DNA from 3 places in the Halobacillus sp. A1-3 genome. Region 1 is predicted to be linked to each of the others. Evidence: predicted binding sites of a transcription regulator. Region 1 holds the regulator's gene; each other region holds the start of a gene.
The links. The regulator Rex, encoded in region 1, represses fermentation and respiration genes when NADH is low (regulators of the CRP and FNR family bind a similar motif). The targets are predictions, from matches to a motif close to TTGTGAAATATTTCACAA.
Positions count from the first base shown of each region.

Region 2: cydD (thiol reductant ABC exporter subunit CydD) is a predicted target of Rex. The motif match lies at 2,058-2,075, and genes of this name have one in related genera.
Region 3: ACRYKC_RS00295 (formate/nitrite transporter family protein) is a predicted target of Rex. The motif match lies at 2,013-2,030, and genes of this name have one in related genera.

Region 1 covers NZ_JBPCEO010000016.1:9,032-13,130, forward strand. The annotation lists gene ACRYKC_RS19935 (MDR family MFS transporter) at 1-347, opposite strand, end outside; gene ACRYKC_RS19940 (SDR family oxidoreductase) at 611-1,432, shown strand; gene ACRYKC_RS19945 (redox-sensing transcriptional repressor Rex) at 1,479-2,126, opposite strand; gene moaC (cyclic pyranopterin monophosphate synthase MoaC) at 2,142-2,627, opposite strand; gene ACRYKC_RS19955 (ABC-F family ATP-binding cassette domain-containing protein) at 2,794-4,099, shown strand, end outside.
Region 2 covers NZ_JBPCEO010000008.1:24,590-28,688, reverse strand. The annotation lists gene cydC (thiol reductant ABC exporter subunit CydC) at 1-298, opposite strand, end outside; gene cydD (thiol reductant ABC exporter subunit CydD) at 295-2,025, opposite strand; gene cudC (choline uptake/conversion transcriptional regulator CudC) at 2,708-3,262, shown strand; gene ACRYKC_RS14405 (high affinity choline transporter 1) at 3,371-4,099, shown strand, end outside.
Region 3 covers NZ_JBPCEO010000001.1:67,745-71,843, reverse strand. The annotation lists gene ACRYKC_RS00305 (sensor histidine kinase) at 1-472, shown strand, start outside; gene ACRYKC_RS00300 (response regulator transcription factor) at 469-1,104, shown strand; gene ACRYKC_RS00295 (formate/nitrite transporter family protein) at 1,133-1,972, opposite strand; gene rpiA (ribose 5-phosphate isomerase A) at 2,443-3,141, shown strand; gene ACRYKC_RS00285 (RQC-minor-2 family DNA-binding protein) at 3,224-4,099, shown strand, end outside.

The DNA.
Region 1 (4,099 bases):
GGCATCATCAACCCTCCGGCCATTCCTTGAACGGCACGAGAAAGGATGACCATGCCTAAGGATCCTGAAAAGAAGCCCATAATGGATCCCACGATGAAAATAGTCAATCCAGCTAAATAAACCTTTTTCTTGCCGAACCGATCGCCAAAATAACCGGTGAGCGGCATCGTCATTCCCATTGACACCATGAAGATCGTCAAGATCCAGCCGACAGCTACTGCGTTTGAATCAAAGATTTCAATGAAGCGCGGCAAGATTGGATTCAGCATACTATTATTTAAAATGACGGTGAACGTTCCGAAAAGCACGGAAACGACGACCAGCCATTTATTCGGTAATTTGCTCATGGATCATCCCTCACTTTCCTTCGATACACGAACTATTGTTTACTATACCACCACTGTTTTGGATTAACCATCATCCTGCCCATTCTATTCGATCTTTTTTTACTTTTTTCGCGTCCATTTTCATACCATTGAAATGATTGGAATGGAAAGGGTTTCCTCAAGCTTAAACCTCTATTGTAACCGTTTAACTTACCTTCCACATGTTTACACGCACTCCTAATGCGGGTACTCCACATACGAACACTCAAGGAGGTCGTTTTATAATGGGACGATTAGATAATAAAGTGGCTGTCGTCACAGGATCCGCTACAGGGATCGGTGCAGCTACAGTGAAACTATATGCAAAAGAAGGCGCAACGGTCGTCTGCGCTGATGTCAATGAAGAAGACGTAAAGCAGACGGTTGATGAAGTGATAAAAGATGGTGGAAAAGCAGAGTTTTGTTCTTTAGATGTTTCCAATGAAGATAGTGTTTCCGAATTTGCGGATTACCTCAAAGATAAATACGGCAAGGTTGATGTCTTATTCAACAACGCAGGCATCGATGAAGAAGGGGGAAAAGTGCACGAGTACCCGGTAGACCTTTTTGACCGGATCATTGCCGTCGATTTGCGCGGCACTTTTTTAACAAGTAAGTTCCTTCTCCCATTAATGATGGAACAAGGAGGTTCGATCATTAATACGTCTTCAATGTCTGGACGCGCAGCTGACTTGGATCGCTCCGGCTACAATGCGGCCAAAGGCGGCATCACCAATTTTACAAAAGCCATGGCGATTGATTATGCACGTGAAGGCATACGCGTGAATTCTATTGCACCAGGAACTATTGAGACGCCGCTTGTTGATGAGCTGGCGGGGACGAAGGAACAAAAAGAAGGACAGGAGTTCCGCGAGGCGCAAAAGTGGGTGACTCCAATGGGACGCTTAGGAAGTCCTGAGGAAGTTGCTAATGTTGCTCTTTTCTTAGCTTCTGATGAAAGTTCCTATGTTACAGGGGAAGACATTGCTGTCGACGGAGGCATCATGGCTTATACATGGCCAGGTAAAATGCTGATCGATAAAAGCTGGAAAGAGAATACGAAGTAAGAATAAAAGAAAGAGGATGCCGCTTCATAACAGCATCCTCTTTCTTTTATTCTTCTATTTCATCTAATGGGTAATGCTTCAAGAAATAGACGAGTGCCTGAAGCTCTATGGCCAGGTCGATGTGATGTACACGTACGTTCGACGGGACAGAAATACGAGCCGGTGTAAAATTTAAAATCCCCGAAATCCCCGCTTCCACCAGGCGATCGGCAATGCCCTGTGCTTCTGATGCGGGTACCGTAAGAATCGCTACCGTCAGCTCCCCCATCTTCTCTTCCAGATCATCGATGTGCTCGACACGTACTCCGCCAACTTCTGTGCCGACGCGCTCACGGCTGGCATCAAACGCAATTTCAATTTTTGTATTATTGTTTTTCGTGAAATTATAGTTTAAGAACGCTGTTCCCAGGTTTCCGACACCGATTAATGCGACACTTGTCGTCTCATCTTGATCGAGCGTCTTTCTGAAAAAGGACAGCAAATATTCAACATTGTAGCCATAGCCTTTTTTTCCGAGGGCTCCAAAGTAGGAAAAGTCTCTGCGAATCGTCGCAGAATCGACTTTGACCGCATCACTCAATTCTTTTGATGATACACGCAGTTTTCCCTGGCTGTGCAAATTGTTCAGAAAGCGATAGTACAATGGCAATCGCTTCGCTGTTGCTTGAGGTATTTTTGTATGTTCCAAATCCATGGATTTCTGCCTCCTTTACCGATCGACCCGTTGGTAATCCCCATTTTTACCTCCCGTTTTTTCTAAAAGGTAAGTCGGACCGATGACCATTCCTTTATCCAGCGCTTTACACATATCATAGACGGTGAGAGCCGTAGCAGAAGCCGCCGTTAGCGCTTCCATTTCCACCCCTGTGCTTCCCTTAGTCTTCACTTCTACCTCGATGTGTAACGTATAAGCTTCATCTGCTTCCCAACTAAACGATACGTCAATACCTTTTAGCGATAGCGGGTGACACATAGGAATCCAGTCAGATGTCTTTTTGGCTGCCATAATACCAGCTACCTGTGCAACGGCAAGCACATCACCTTTAGCCATCTCTTTATTGGTCACTTTATAATAGATCTCTTCATTCACTTGGACACTTGTGTGGGCCACAGCTGTACGCACCGTTTCCCCTTTTTCAGAGATATCCACCATTCGGGCACGGCCTTGTTCGTTAAAATGTGTAAACTCTGACATGAAACGTCTCCTCTTTACGGTTTTCACAAACTTCCTGATTGCTACACTACTCTTATTCTACCAAAAAATCAAACGTTAGTCGTTAAAGATTTCACAAACTTTGAAGCCATTGTCTTGCTAGAAGAATCCGATATAAGATACACTTATTTCATTGAGGTGAAACGACATGATTCTCATGCAACTGAATCAATTGACGAAGCGTTTTGGTGCTGAGTTGATTTTATCGAATATTAAATTAGAAGTACAAATGAATGATCGGATTGCCATTGTCGGACGTAATGGCGCTGGGAAATCGACGTTACTTAAAATGATGGCCGGGGAAATGAGTCATGATTCCGGTGACATTTTTAAACCAAAAGAAACAACGGTCGGTTATCTCGCACAAAATACAGGCCTTCAATCTGAAGAGACGATTTGGAATGAGATGGAGAACGTGTTTACCCATCTAAAAAACTTGGAAAAAGAACTGCGGGCTATGGAAACTAAGATGGCGGACCCTAATTTGCTTGAAGATAGAGACAGGTACCAGCAATTGCTCACCGAGTACGACCGTAAGCAGGAATATTTTAAAACAGCTGGCGGTTATCAATACGAAACGGACATCAAAGCTGTCCTGAATGGTCTTAATTTCAAGGATTTCGATTGGAATACTCCAATCACATCTCTCAGTGGCGGTCAAAAAACACGGCTTGCGCTAGGTAAGCTGCTTTTGACTAAACCTGACGTCTTGATTTTGGACGAGCCAACTAACCACCTGGATATCGACACGCTCTCCTGGCTTGAAGGATACTTGCAAGGATACGCAGGGGCTGTCGTTATCGTCTCCCACGATCGTTATTTCCTCGACAAAATCGTGAATACCGTTTACGAAATCGCTTTTCAATCTTCGAAAAAATACCACGGCAACTACAGTGATTATTTGAAGAAGAAAGAAGCCGATTTTGAAATCGAGATGAAACGGTTCGAGAAACAACAAGAAGAAATCAAACGGATGGAAGACTTTATCCAGAAAAACATCGTCCGTGCCACAACTAGTAAGCGGGCCCAAAGCCGTAGGAAACAGCTAGAAAAAATGGAGCGCGTCGATAAACCGAAAGACGACAACTTGTCTGCGAAATTCAGTTTTCAAGTAGCCAAAAGAAGCGGCAATGATGTGTTGAGATTGCGTGATTACGGCTTCCGTTATGAACCCGATTCACCTTACTTGTTCGATAATCTCTCCCTCGATGTTACCCGTGGGGATTCCATTGCGCTTGTAGGACCGAATGGAGTCGGTAAAACCACGTTATTGAAGACGCTTATTGGAGAACTCGAAGCCTCCAAAGGAGAAAAAATGATCGGGACCAACGTACAAATTGGTTATTATGATCAGGAACAAACGAAACTGAACTCTAAGAAAACCGTCCTTCAAGAACTTTGGGACGACTATCCGATGAAAAATGAGAAAGATATTCGTACGATATTAGGCAACT
Region 2 (4,099 bases), on a different contig from region 1:
CTAACTTTTCATAAAAAGTCACCCGGAGGTTGCTTAGCATTGTAAACGTTGCCCGATGTGAAAAATAACGCTCCGCATATCGTCCGAGTGCTCTTACAAATCCGAAGAGTTTAAGAAAAGCTATCAGTACTGTAAGAGCATACAACGGAGGCAGTAACGCGGCTCTTGAAATTAAATATCCGCTTGATGCAAACAATCCGACCGCCGAGATACCCGCAAGAAAACCGAATAACACAGAAAGATAGATATCCTTCTTTTCCATGACAATGATTTTTATGACCGCACCTAAGTCCTTCATGTAGTCCTTCCTCCTTGTTGAACATAGACCATATCACGGTAAGCAGGGAGAGATTCTAATAGTTCCTCATGTCTACCCTTTCCAATCAGATGCCCGTCTTCTAAGAAGATGATTTGATCAGCTTTTTTGATCGTATGCATTCGGTGCGCCACCGTAATGATAGTTGAGTTTTCAGCGAGTTCTTTGATCGACTGTTGAAGAATTTGTTCTGTTTTCAGATCCAGACCAGTCGTTGGTTCATCAAACAAAATGACAGAAGGTTTTTTTAAGAAAGCCCTCGCGATAGCAAGCCTTTGCCTTTCCCCACCTGAAAGACCACGTCCAGCTTCGCCGACCTTCGTATCGTATCCCTGTTCTAACGTTTTGATCAGTTCTTCCAGGCCTGCTTTTTCAGCTGCGGCCATAACCTCTTCTCTTGAATGGTTTCCGCGACCACCAATTTCAATATTTTCTGCAATCGTTCCAGAAAAAAGATAAGGATGCTGGGAAATGTAACTAAGCTGTCCAAACCAACCCTTTTCCATATAGGAAGATAACGGATGACCGTTCAATTTGACCTGGCCTTGGTCAGGCTGGACAAGACCTGCCAGCACATTCAGCAGCGTCGATTTTCCCGCCCCGCTTTGACCGACAATTGCCGTCTGTGATTGAGGGGGGAGATTGGCTTCTATGCTCTGTAGAGAAAAACCTGAACCGTAACTGAAATGGACGTCATCTAACTCGATATGAGGCGGAGTCTTAGATTCCTCCAGTTTCTTTTCTCCCCATGTTACGCCTTGTTCTTCTTTTTCCAATTCTCCCATCAACTGGTTGGCTGCCCCTGTGCTTCCTCGCCCTGTATGGAATGCACTTCCGAAATCTTTCAGGGTAAGGTAAAATTCAGGTGCCAATACCAGGATGAAAAAGGCCGGAAAGAAGGCGAGGCTTTCATAAACAACAAGTCTGATGGCAATCTCAAGAGCAATCAGACCAATACTCAACATGGAAATGAATTCAAGCATCAATGAAGATATAAAAGCTACTTTTAAGACAGCCATGGTGGCATCTCTGAAACCGAGACTGCTTCTTTCAATCTCATCTTTTTGTTTCTTCGAGCGGCCAAATAACTTCAACGTTGTCAGACCTTGCAAGGTATCCAAAAACGTACCTGAGAAAGCAGAAAGCTTCTCCATTTGCTCCTCTGATTTTTTCTTCGTCATGACGCCTATGATCGCCATAAAAAATGGAATAAACGGGGCTGTGATCACCATGATTAGTCCCGAATAAATGTGCTGGGTAAAGACCACCACTAAGATCATGACAGGGATGACTGCTGTTTGTATCATTTGAGGGATATAACTGCTGAAGTAGCCATCAACCTCATCCACAGCATCCATGAGCACGCTGACCTTTCTTCCTGACTGTCCAGAGAGGGAAACTTGCAGCGGGTTTCTGGAAAACTTCCCTATCACAGCCTTTCGAAGATGGCTTTTTGCACGTGTTGCCATTCTTACCCCCAGCCGGCCGCTTGCCCATGTAAAGAAAGACCTTCCTGCAAGTACAAGAATCAGGCCAGCAAGAAGAGGAATAATGTCTTGAAACGACTGCTCATCAAGGAAAATCCGATCCACAACCGCCACAAAAAAGTAGGCTTGACCAATAATTGTCGCACCAATAAACATCGAGGATATAAGCAATAGCAAAACAAGTGTTTTTTGCCTAAAGGCTAATTTGCTGAGATGCTTCATATTTATGGGTATCTCCTAACTTAGAAGGCTATTTGTGAATTCATTCACATATCATTAATTATAGTGGATCTTATTGAATTTTTCTAAAGAAAAACCTTAATAAATATAACAATATAGTTTCATTTTTTCCTTATCTAATAACTAGCATACTTCACCCTTTGTATTAAAAAAAGCCTCTCGATTGTTCGAGGGCTTTCAGCGTCTCTTTAATATATTGTTTTTTGGAAACATTGAACACCGCTTAGTATATCAATTTTTAACTCAACTAATTGACAGCCCCAGCCACTTACGAACGGCAGGTATACTTCCCACCATGTTCTATCGCTAGTGGATCTAGTTCATTAATTCCTTTCATTAATAATGTAGCGAATGTTTTTAGAGATGTAATCAACTTGTTCTTCATCAATTAACAATTTCCACTTTTTCACACTTATTCAAAGAAATCGTTAAATTTGTAAAGAAAAAAATTAACGTTTTTAAATCTATTAACGATATCAACTCTTTTTTTGTTTGTCAAAGCGATTAAGAAATTGAATTAATGTTTAGCCTTAGAGTCACAATGGTTATAGGAATTATGGATTTTTTTTGATTTTGACAACAAGGATTTATACGTTAAGATAAAGGTTGTAAAGAAAAAATTTAATAAAATTAATTTGCTGAATGCATGGCGAGGAGGTTATTAATGGCCATTAATAAAAACGAACATGCGAAGCAAACCATCGAGAATGCGAAAGGACTCGTTATAGATTCTATAGCTGAAACGATGGATTTGTATGGGGTTACGCGCAGCGCGGGTACTCTGTATGGAACGATGTATTTCGAAGATGATATGACACTCGATGAAATGCGGGAAAAGCTCGGGATGAGCAAACCAAGCATGAGCACCGGCGTAAAGAAGCTGCAAAATTATGATATTGTCAAGCAGACTTTCCGAAAAGGAACACGCAGACAAACGTTTGTAGCTGAAAAGGATTTCTTTAGTTTCTTCTCAAAATTCTTTGCTAAGAAATGGCTAAGAGAAGCCAAGATCAACTTGGATGCTGTTAGACAGGCCCAAAGAGAAATGAAGGAGCTGCTTGAAACAGAAGGAGTTTCCGATGAAGTAAAGGAAGAAGCGACTGAAATATACAACCAACTGGAAGCTTCCATCCCCTACTATCATTGGTTGCAAAAACTGGTTGACTCTATTGAAAGTGGAGAGATATTCGATCTCATCCCAATAGACGAAAAAAAATAAAAAAATAAAATACGCCTCTCAAAAATAACGAAGAGCGTTATTTGAGGGAGACGTACGCCTTCTATAATTTACAGAATATTCAGATAATATTTATAAGGAGTGATGTCAGTGGAAAAGCAACAACCATTTTTGAAGAAGAATGCACCCGTTATTCTTATCGGTGCCTTATTAACCGTATTTGTCATATATATCGCTTTAACCAATGAAAACATCCAGTGGGGTGGATTCATTGCCATGATCGCCTTCTATGCCCTCGTCTATTACATCGGTGCTTTCCTCGCTACAAGCAAATCCAGTTCCCTCTCAGATATGATGGTTGCGAAACGCAGCTTGCCTCTTGGTATTGCCATGTTCACAATGGCCGCTACATGGGTCGGCGGTGGTTATGTAAATGGAACAGCTGAATTCACCTACAGTGACGGGCTCGTATGGGCTCAGGCTCCATGGGGATATGCGTTAAGCTTAATTATTGGTGGTATTTTCTATGCAAGGAAAATGCGTCGCTACGAATTCATGACGATTATTGATCCTTTGGAACAACGGTTTGGTAAAAAAATGGCCGGTGTCTTATACATCCCTGCTTTACTTGGGGAAATGTTCTGGAGTGCTGCAATTTTAACTGCTTTAGGTACGACTTTTGGTACGATCTTAAATATCGATTTTACCACCTCTATTATTTTATCCGGTATCATAGCGATCGCTTATACAGTCGCAGGAGGCATGTGGGCGGTTGCCTACACTGACGTCTTCCAGATGGCTATTCTACTTATCGGTCTGATTCTTGTCGTTCCCTTCGCGCTTGGCCATGTTGGTGGATTAAACTCGGCCTGGGATAAT
Region 3 (4,099 bases), on a different contig from region 1:
AATGATTCATCAATCTCAATTGGAAATGCGTGCGCTTTTACTTCACCTTCGTCCTGTAGCCCTTAAAGATAAATCATTGTCTGAAGGTGCTGAGGAGCTGCTTTATGAACTCACCCAGAAAGTGCCGATGGAGATTGAATGGACCGTAGAGCCTCTAGAACTTGATAAAGGACTTGAGGACCAGTTGTTTCGAATTTTGCAAGAATCCATTTCTAATACGTTACGACATGCAAAAGCAGCCACTTTATCTGTCATGCTGATAGAGCGGGACAATAAAATCATTCTTCGTGTTGTAGATGATGGAGTAGGATTCAATGTTGAAGAAGCTAAAGCAAGTTCCTATGGTCTTCAAAATATGCAAGAACGTGCCTATGAAGTAGGAGGAACACTGAAGCTTGTCAGTTTAAAAAATCAAGGAACAAGGCTTGAGGTAAAAGTTCCTTATCGTCAAAAAGGAGGCATAAATGAATGATTACAGTATTGTTTGCTGATGATCATGAGATGGTTCGGATAGGAGTGAGTGCTTATTTGTCTTCCCAAAAAGATATCGAGGTCATCGCCGAAGCGGATGATGGGGGAGAGGCTGTTGAATTAGCGCTCGAACACCGTCCTGATATCATTTTGATGGACTTAGTTATGGAGGAAATGGACGGAATTGAAGCAACGAAGCATATCGTTAAACAATGGCCAGAAGCAAAAATTATTATTGTCACAAGCTTTTTAGATGATGAGAAGGTTTATCCTGCTCTTGAAGCTGGTGCAACAAGCTATATGCTAAAAACGTCCAAAGCAGAAGAAATAGCCAAAGCAATCCGGGCTACATACGAAGGCCAGTCCATCTTGGAACCAGAAGTCACCGGCAAAATCATGACGAAAATGAGAAGACCTGAGGTTAAAGACTTGCATGAGGAGTTAACGAACAGAGAGATGGAGGTTTTAATGCTGATGGCAGAAGGAAAAACGAATCAGGAAATTTCTGATAAGTTGTTTATAGCTCTTAAAACCGTCAAAGTGCACGTCAGTAATATACTAGGTAAGCTTCAAGTTCATGACCGCACGCAAGCTGTTATTTATGCCTTTAAGCATGACCTCGTAAAAAAATGAACCGCACAGGTGTTGTGCGGTTCACTTATTATGAGCGTTTTGTAACATAAGCTTCTGATTGATTCGCATAGTTCAAACTGGGGACTTTTTGTTCTTGTTTCGGCATATTCAAATAAACATAAATGGCTCCTACAAAAAATCCACCCCCGACAATATTGCCAAGAGTGACAGGGATAAGGTTGTGAATCAAACCACTTAATGTCACCAAGGATGTATGTGGGGACGTTAGCGCAATTGAAAATAAGGAGATATTGGCTATGCTATGCTCATATCCAGAAATGAAAAATGTAAAGACAAGTAAAATCATTAAAGCAATTTTAGATAAATCGTCCTTCACTTGCATAGGGAGCCAAACCGCTAAACATACGAGCCAGTTAGCAAGAATGGCACGAAAGAATAGCTGAGAGAATGGGAGATTCATTTTCTTCTCCGCTGTGCTGATTAATAGAGAATGATCTGGATCGATTTGATTAAAAATGCCTGCGAAAAAAATCAATATTGTAAAAAACAAAATCCCCAGTACGTTCCCCCCATAGCAGTAAGCCCATATCTTGAGCGTATCTATCCAATTTGTTTCTTTTTTTAATGTGGATATAGTCATATACATTGTGTTGGATGTGAATAGTTCGGCTCCACCATATATAATCAAACAAAAAGCGATACCGAAGAAGATGGCATTGATGAATGCAGTCGATGCAGCTTGCTGTTCGTAAAAAGGTTGAGCCAGTTTGAAGGACAGGATTAGGGCAAATCCAATGTAGATGCCTGCAAGGGCTGCCCTTATAAGGTAATAGTGGGGTGACTCGTCTACCATCGTCTTTTTACTGCGTGCTTTTTCTACCAGTTTTGTAATTGTTTCTTGTTCCATTATGATCGCCACCTAAGTATGGTTGATTATAAAATATCTATTGTGAAGTATTTCACATGAATAAATATAGTCCTCTAAGGTTAATAATTCAATACTTGTAACGATATTGCCAAATTAAAATTTTGGAAGCGTTTAATATAAAATTAATGATTGATTTTATAAAAAATATCTTGTAATGAAGCACTTATTTTTATTTTGTGATAAATACAAAAAAGTAGGTGAGAAAGAGGACAAGATAAAAGATGATTAATTTCATGTAGATTTTTTTCATAGACTTATACCCCTCTTTGCAAAAAATCGAAAAAAGTCCTACTTCAGCGTATGTAAAAAAGAGTTAAAAGGTTCCATTGTTTTTGTAACGATCTGATTAATTACCCTTTGTTAACGAAGGACTCTGTTACACTTTTCCCTAAGGAAGTGTGCTTGTTTTCTTTTGATTAAGGGAATAACAGAAGGAAGAGGTGATACGAATGAAATGGCAGAATCATTTAGCGGCCAACATAAATTGGGCAGGAGATATTTCCAACTACGAAGAAAAAAATAAAGTAGCCGAGCGTGTAAGTCGGTTTGTAAAAGATGGGGACGTTATCGGTGTAGGATCTGGATCTACGTCGTTCCTTGCTGTGAGAGCAATCGCGGAAAGGGTCAGGCAGGAGAAGCTGGATATTTTGACGATCCCGACTTCCCACGAGGCTCTTCTCAATTGCACTGCGCTTGGACTGAAAACTACTTCTTTAGCAGCTGAACGCCCTGATTGGGCCTTTGATGGGGCAGATGAGGTTGATTCAAACAAGCGTTTGATCAAAGGTCGAGGTGGTGCCATGTTTGCAGAAAAACTCGTGATGGCAAGTGCACCTATGACGTATATTTTAGTAGATGAAAGTAAATTCGTCAGTCGGCTCGGAGAGAAGTTTGCAGTGCCGATAGAAGTGGATCCGCGAGCAGTCCATCTAGTGGAAACAGAGCTGAACAACCTTCAAACGTTGGAGGTTCAGTTAAGAATGGCTAAATCAAAAGACGGTCCGGTCATAACAGAAGCAGGGAATCTTATTCTGGATGCTCGATTCCAGGAAATAACAACAGATATGGAAAGGGAGCTCAGCGCCATTCCAGGTGTAATAGAGACTGGGATATTCACTGGTTATTCCGTGGAAATTTTAACGATCTAAGCCCATTTTCTTGATATTTATTGGTACATCGTAATACTTTTTCTATAATAGAAGTATATCCTTCATTCAAAGGGGAATCACTATGGGACTGCCAAAAAGGATTACTTATCATGACGAACGTTACCCGTTTATTGTACTTGCACCAATAGGCAAGAAGAATAAACAAATTCGCTCCATCGGACATAAATTTGAACGGGGGTTATTTTCCAGGTTAAATGATACGATCGTGGAATTGATTCATGAGCAGTCATGGGACGTAACTAAAATTCGTTGTTATTTAGACGTGACGGGAGAAGCGATTCTTCCAGTTTCACTTCAAAAAGAAGAAAAAGTATATCCTCATTTATTGCGCCCAGAGCTTTTCTTATGGAGTTCATTGCCTGAAGAACATGGACTACCTTTAAAAGATTCTTTTTTATATGACACAGATTTTACTCAATTATCTTCAGAACAGCTCCATGAACATGTGAAAGGAGTACTTGAGGACTATCTGTTTTTAGCGGAAGTGAGTGGTCACACCCGTAATTATTGGTTGAAAAAAATAGGTGAGGCCTTTCACCGTCATCCACTGCTTAAGCTTTTCCATCAGAAAAGGGAAGTAATTGATGCAGTGGAAATAATGAACCAGTCATCCCTGTTGTCTGTATTGAAATATCCGGAAGATATTGCTTTTTGGAGACATAGAGTTGAGATTGTGATGCGGCCTTTCCGATCGCTGCCTTCAAGTTGGATGGAACACGGAAACAAGAAGATTTGCCTACATGAAAAGGAATTGTACTTTGATTCTACCCAGCGAACGATCAATTGCTATTGCGAAACTTGTGATTTCTGTCTGTATTACCACGTTGACGATGACCGGGTGAGCTTTGATGAAGAGTTTAATGTAGAAAGGGCAGCGAAAAGAATCATCACGATCGAGCAGCAATTCAACGATATTGCCTTACAAAATCAACGTTTG